2 regions of the Paenibacillus sp. FSL H7-0737 genome follow, and region 1 is predicted to be linked to the other one. Evidence: predicted binding sites of a transcription regulator. Region 1 holds the regulator's gene; the other holds the start of a gene.

The links. Region 1 encodes LexA, which represses DNA repair genes until DNA is damaged. Its sites were predicted from a motif close to CGAACATATGTTCG; they were not measured.
Region 2: H70737_RS22220 (YolD-like family protein) is a predicted target of LexA. The motif match lies at 1,489-1,502, and genes of this name have one in related genera.

The regions. Positions count from the first base shown of each region.
Region 1 is NZ_CP009279.1:3,785,884-3,789,308, forward strand. It holds gene H70737_RS16385 (hypothetical protein) at 1-307, opposite strand, end outside; gene H70737_RS16390 (DUF896 domain-containing protein) at 357-566, opposite strand; gene H70737_RS16395 (LysM peptidoglycan-binding domain-containing protein) at 676-1,089, opposite strand; gene lexA (transcriptional repressor LexA) at 1,385-2,011, shown strand; gene H70737_RS16405 (L,D-transpeptidase) at 2,285-2,623, shown strand; gene H70737_RS16410 (hypothetical protein) at 2,773-3,153, shown strand; gene H70737_RS16415 (hypothetical protein) at 3,387-3,425, shown strand, end outside.
Region 2 is NZ_CP009279.1:5,072,774-5,076,198, forward strand. It holds gene H70737_RS22215 (M15 family metallopeptidase) at 1-653, opposite strand, end outside; gene H70737_RS31105 (hypothetical protein) at 952-1,116, shown strand; gene H70737_RS22220 (YolD-like family protein) at 1,113-1,448, opposite strand; gene H70737_RS22225 (hypothetical protein) at 1,831-2,391, opposite strand; gene H70737_RS22230 (PH domain-containing protein) at 2,509-2,997, shown strand; gene H70737_RS22235 (glycosyl hydrolase) at 3,080-3,425, opposite strand, start outside.

The DNA.
Region 1 (3,425 bases):
TCTCTACCTTCAAGTACGGACGTCGGAAGAACAGAAGTGCCGCTAGTAAGTAGTACAAAACGACTCCTAGCCAGTTCATAAGCATACCATTACCTTTGGCTTGGTCCACTGAACCAATCATCCAAAACATAGTACCAAGCACTAATAACACTACTGGAAATGCAATGTTACGGCCTTTAAAGGTTTCGCTGTTCTTACCAGGAGATTTAGATTTAGATGCGTAAATCGTTTCCTTCCCCTGTTTCTTTCTTTGCTTATTAATTTGCTGCGTGTTGCGTTGAACCATTCTTTCCCAAGAACGGGCCATATGCGTTCCCCCTAGTCATCCAGTAATATCTATGAAAAGGAACAGGGTGTTAATGCTTACGCCCCTTGTTACCTTGTTCATGCTCATCATTATCGACCAATTCAATCGTATTCAATTGTGCTCGGAAGTTATTGCGAATATTCCCCAAATAAATTTCACGAAGCTTGGCGCGTTCCGCCGTTTCCTCTTGATTAAGGCCTACGCTCTTCTGTTTGCGTGCCAATTCGTTAATACGCGCGACCAACTCATCAATATTCAAAACTTTCCCTCCCCTTATAAATTAATTCTAACTCTGCCATGAGAAAAAGAGCTTGTCAAGGTTTACTCCCTGCAAGCTCTTCATGTCCTCTTATTATGTTCTTAGAATATTAATATATAGGTAAAGTGAGAATATCTCCAGCATTAATCTGATTACCTTTAATGCCATTGAATTTTTTAATTCCTTCTATATATACAGCCGTTTTCATATCAGAAGGTTTATTCTCAAGAGCAATACTCCAAAGTGTATCTCCACGTTCAACCACTACGCGCTTCTCATCCTTCATTAAAGTAGTAGATCCTGCAAATACATTACCTACTACTGTAAGTCCTGATAGTACGAGCACAATGATCAATGTTAGTTTAATAACAAAATCTCTACGGAACAAACGCATCAAGCCTTCAAGCAAAAGCTCTGTAATCTCTTTAATCTGAGCTGAATAACGGGTAATAGGATTATGTCCTAAAGATTCAACCACTGGGGCTTTATCGTAGATGCTGCGGTATGTACTGTATTTTAACATGAATATCACCCTCCAAACACTTGTTCTTACTTTTGAAATTATAATAACACGAACATGTGTTTTGTTCAATACTATTTTAGAACAATTGTTCTCTTTTTTTCAGAGGTTAATATTTACCATATTCTTCATATAAAGAATCACTCTTATTGTTTAGATGAAGGAAACGCAATCAATACAAGACTACCATTTATTAACTCTTTCGAATTAATATTTATAATAGTTAGAACTTATGTTTGTGCGAACGGTAGTTCTATGTTATAATTTTCCCAAACATTACTATATGGGGTTGATTCCAATGTCAAAGATTTCAAGTCGCCAGCTGGCGATCCTGGAATTTATACGTAGCGAAGTCCGCAGCAAGGGTTATCCTCCTTCCGTCCGGGAGATTGGAGAAGCTGTTGGTCTTGCTTCCAGCTCCACAGTTCACGGTCATTTAGATCGGCTAGAGAAGAAGGGACTTATCCGTCGAGATCCAACGAAGCCTCGTGCGATAGAATTGCTTGGCCAAGAGGATTCCGAGAATGTCCATCATTTCGCGCAAACCGTCGCTCGCATTCCTGTCGTAGGTAAGGTTACCGCCGGGGTTCCTATCACTGCTACTGAGAATATTGAAGACTACTTCCCGCTTCCAACTCACTATGTTGGAGATAACAAAGTATTTATGTTATCGGTTCAAGGTGACAGTATGGTCGAAGCTGGGATTATGAATGGCGACTATGTTATTGTTCGTCAACAACAAACGGCTGATAACGGAGATATCGTTGTAGCTATGACCGAAGAAGATGAAGCAACCGTTAAGACTTTTTATAAAGAACGTGATCATATACGTCTTCAGCCGGAGAATCCGGCGTACGAGCCTCTTCGCCTTAATCGCGTGACCATTCTCGGCAGAGTTATCGGATTATTTCGAGATATCCACTAAGTATGCACTCCTACCAAGCGAAAACGGATACCGCCCTTTAAAGGACGGTATCCGTTTCTACGAGAAGTATAAGGATAGGGTATATCGTAAAAATATATACTTTCTTTTATTTTTTTAAAAGCTGTTCTGCAAATGCAGAACAGCTTTTTTATTGTTATCAAACTCCATTTATCAATTACAGAACATTTATTCTTATGGGCTAAAATGACCATTTTTAATGAATAACCGTTTAGGCATCCTCCTCATATCTTAATTAGAAAGGAGTGTTGCACAATGCCAAATTACCGGATTATAGTTGATCTGACGCAGCGTATGCTTTATCTTCTTGATAACGACATTGTGATCAGGGGCTTCCCAGTCGGAATCGGTAAAATGTTAACTCAATCACCACTCGGTGAATTCACAATCATTAACAAACAACCCGATCCAGGTGGTCCATTTGGGGTCTTTTGGATGGGTCTATCTAAGCCTCACTATGGGATACATGGAAATAATGATCCCTCATCCATAGGGCACGAAGTATCCCACGGTTGTATTCGTATGTACAATGAAGATGTGTTAGCACTAGCTGCGATTGTTCCGATTGGAACACGAGTAACGATCAGGAATTAAATCTATCTCTATAGATAAACACGCCTCACTCATGGTTCAATGGAGGAGGCGTGTTTGTATTTATGTATTTTTGATGACCTAATAGGAATTATGTGGTTATATGTCGAATAATGTTAACAGGATTTCAAATTGAAAGGAAGTGTCTCGTTTTGAACAACTCAAAAATTAGAACCCTCGTCGATTTTAAAGTCGATGCACTTGTTAAACTCTCTGGCTTATTGTTAAATAACGATCAAGCGAGTGGAAAAAAAGTAAATTTACTCACCTCATTCGGCAGTATTCAAGGGACCATCTCCCCTTCCACCTCCAATAAAGAGGATGTTTTTGACTTAAAATCTCTAATGGATGATGTCATTGTAGATGAATACATATCTTATTTAGGTGCGGAACATCCCGATAAAAATTTCAGCTATAACTTTGTAGTCCTTAATGATGTTTCTGTAAGACCCTATACTCACTATGAATCTCCGATCGAATACAAACAGCTAATTGTTTATACTGATCAAATCACAGCCTTCAATTTCTTATGATTTTGACATATTTATTTTAAAAACCTCTCATCAGCACTCCAGCAGTTGCCACAATTTTGCACTCAGCTCGCAAAATCGGCAGATCTCTGGGTGCTTTCTCTTTTTCTAATCAATAGTCGTTTCCTAAATTCCCACGATTTTCGCTCTTAACAGATACTAGTAGAGTGAATTCAGGCATATCTTTCAATAAGCAATAAATCTTGCTCTACTGAGATCATTGGAGGTGTGATTACATGCTGATTTTCTTGATGTATATGTTTGCCATTGTAGGA
Region 2 (3,425 bases), 1.3 Mb from region 1:
GCGTCATACGTAACCTTTGCTCCAAGCGCCTCAGCCAGAGCACGCACGGGTACATACGTTACGCCGGTATCAAGAACACCATCCGTAAGTTTAGTGCCGTTTAAGGTTATCGTTACTTTAACGTCTTTGTTCACCTGGTCATCCTCCCCAGTAATTCTTTTTAAAGCTTCATTGACCTGATCCGTCGTAGGACGTTTACCTGCCCGAAGTTGAGTCGTAGTTAAGCCGAAGGCCATTTGCAGATGTGAATAATCTTTAAAAGACGTCCAGTCTCCTCCCCACTCAAGCCCTAGCTGTTTTCCCACCTGTACAACCTCTTGCCAGTCCGCTATTTTATCTTTATCACCATCACGATTCATGTCCCAGGAAATACTATTTCCATCCGGCAGCAAAAGCGCAAAATCAAACGCAAGGCCATAATTGTGATAGCTGGTTCCACCCTTGGCGTTGGTAACTATAGGTCCAGGCTTACTTCTCCCCTGCGCATACAAGGCATTTTGTTCAGCAATCGACCGCAATCCCTGAGTAATAACGATGGGCACTCCTCTGGCATAGCTTTGCTGTATCAAAGCCTTCGCCCCTGCTGCCAAAACAGGATGAAGCCCAACAAGCCTCGCCGCCGATTTGTCCCTCACTTGATCTAAAGTCAGCATAGTATCACCCCTTGGTATAATCAATGATCCCGCTTCCCCATTCGCTTGTACTAATACCCCTGCTTGCCTTAGCATACAAGCATAAATGTCTTCGGCGTCCATATAAGGAAGGACGATAAGCGTTTAAGCGAGAAATATAAGACATAAAGGATAGGTGCATAACTTATACTTTCTTATATTTTAAAAAAAGACCCCGGTATCCCCGAGATCTCCCCTGAAAAGCACCTATTCATAGCTTCTTCACCTTGGATCATTTCTACAAAAAAGGGCAAAATATTAGCGAAAGGTGGGAACACATATGGACATTCATAGTGATAGCTATAAAGTTGCTGCCCTGAGCGAGCAGGAAGAAGCACTCGAAATTATTCGAAATGCTGAAGCTTCCATTGCACATCTGACCGGCAACCCAACGTTGACCCTAATTGCTTATGAAAAAAGTGAAGTCAGCAGTTCTCAGCATTAGACGATGTAAACCTCCACTAGATCATCTACATTGATCCACTTCCATTCCTCCGCCCACTGCAGCTTAAACTCACGCGAGTGGGTGTGAATGGAAGTCACAAAACCACTAATTGTCGTATTCTCAAAAGGATCAAACAGCACAACAGTGACGCGCACATGACTCCGTAACGATAAGGCCAGTGTACATTCGATCTCCTCCAGCTTCTGCTCATCCAGAATAGGCTTAATGCGGCGCAGGGTCTCCCGTTCATCCCTAATAATTCTTACCTTATGCTCCGGCAGCATCATGCGACTACTTTCCCACAGTCCGTTTTTCTCCAGCTTTTTGCCCATGGTAACCCCTCCCTAATTTCTATACTTATTCCGCTACACACGAACGTATGTTTGTATTATATCCACACCTTCGCTGAATAATCAATAATCAGGAAAAAGATCCCACTTTAAAATCCTCCTCTTTTATCTAAAAGTTGTATAATATTGAATATCTAATTGAGAGGAGCTTTCCACTTGAAAAAAAACAATGCCCTGCTCATCCTAATTCCCGTATTATTCCTGTGTCTATACCCCCTCGTATATCGAAGCAGTACCCTCTCAGGCCTAACAAAAGGAATCGTAGCCGGCTTATTTATAGGATTGGCAGTGTTACCTCTACTCAAGCTCAAAATCGCATCAAAAAGACGCTGACAGTTGAACTGTTCAGCGTCTAAATTTCGATCTATTCTTGAACTTTCTCTGATTCAGCGGTGGACTGACCATCAGCATCGATGAGTCCTGTTGCTTCTCTTGCTTCATTAAGCTTGGAAATGCCGTATAGCATCGCGACGTCAGCGTTCTGATTCAATTCCTCGAACTTCTCAGCAGTGACCTCTGCGGAATCAGCACCTTGAGAGGCCTGTTCTTTTAGAGAATAAGCACTTTGAAAAGCAATTTTGGACTCATCAAGCAGTTTACGAATGTCTTCGGGCAAGCTAGAGGAAATTTTCACTTTTTCAGCCTGATTGGATAGTTCTGTTGCGGTCTTCTGGAATTCGTTAATCTTCTTCTCCAACTGCCTGTCCGAAAGTTCTCCTGCTGAATAAGCAGCAATAGCTTCGTTGAACTCCGCTAAAGATGATTTTCCTAATTCATCAAGTTTAGACATTTCATTGTAGAAGTTTTGCACGGTTTCCTGCACTTCTTCTTCCGAGGCAGGTGCCGATGAAGTTGAATTATTATTGCTGCAGGCGCTAAGGATGACAGTCAGCATTAGCGTTCCTATTAGTAACACTTTTTTCATTATTTATCCCTCCACTTAACAGAATAATGTCGGTTTGTGTAAAGCGCAAATGAAATTTATGTAAAATGACTATTATGTTATAATTATTTCAATTGTAATCAGGGAAGGAGAGTATTTATGCCTTATTGCACAACCTGCGGATCAGAATATAAGCAGGGCGCTAAATTTTGTGGAGAATGCGGATCTAGCATTGACGGCACTGCTCCAGTGACCGCCCGCCGTCCATCAGCAAATCAAAATGCTACTCAAGAAGTCGTGCTCTGGAAAGGCAAACCAGCCAGTATCTCTGATCGCCTCAAAGGAATCGTACGCCTAAACACGACTACGTACACCATTACAAGCCAGCGCATTATGGTAAAGACCGGACTTATCGGTAAAAATGTCGAAGAAATCGAATTACTGCGTGTACGCGATTTATCCGTAGCACAATCTATCATGGACCGGATGCTCGGCATCGGTACATTAACTGTATTTTCTGATGATGCCTCAGCGCCGCAGCTTCTTTTCCGAAAAATCCATGATGCCCAAACCGTCAAGGATGTTCTGCGCAAAGCTGTTCGTGACGAGAAGATCGCCAACAACATTAGCTACCGTGAACAAATCTAAGATTCTTTCACATTAAAAAAAGCCCCGAAATCCGGGGCTTTTTCGCTAATATTCCAATGCTCGAATCAGTTCGGATATCGTCTTATGGAAGATAAAACGCTCCTGCTGGAATAATCCCTTTGGGTTGGCTAGGACTTTCCCACTGCAATACAATTCGCGCGTCCCCCTCATTCTCATAGTACTCCACTTTTATTTCATGTAGCTTGCCAGCTATCAGATTCACACTGCCTTTTCGCTCCTGTCCACTCTGATTCACCCAGCTATCAATGATCAGCCCTCCATCAATCCACACCCGTACCCCGTCATCAGAGGAGGAGTAAATGGTATAGGTTTCACTATAGGCTGCAGTCAGTTTTCCACTCCACCGTACAGAGAAAGCGTCGACACGAATGGCTGGATCAGGCGAACCCTGTTTCCACGAAAATTGG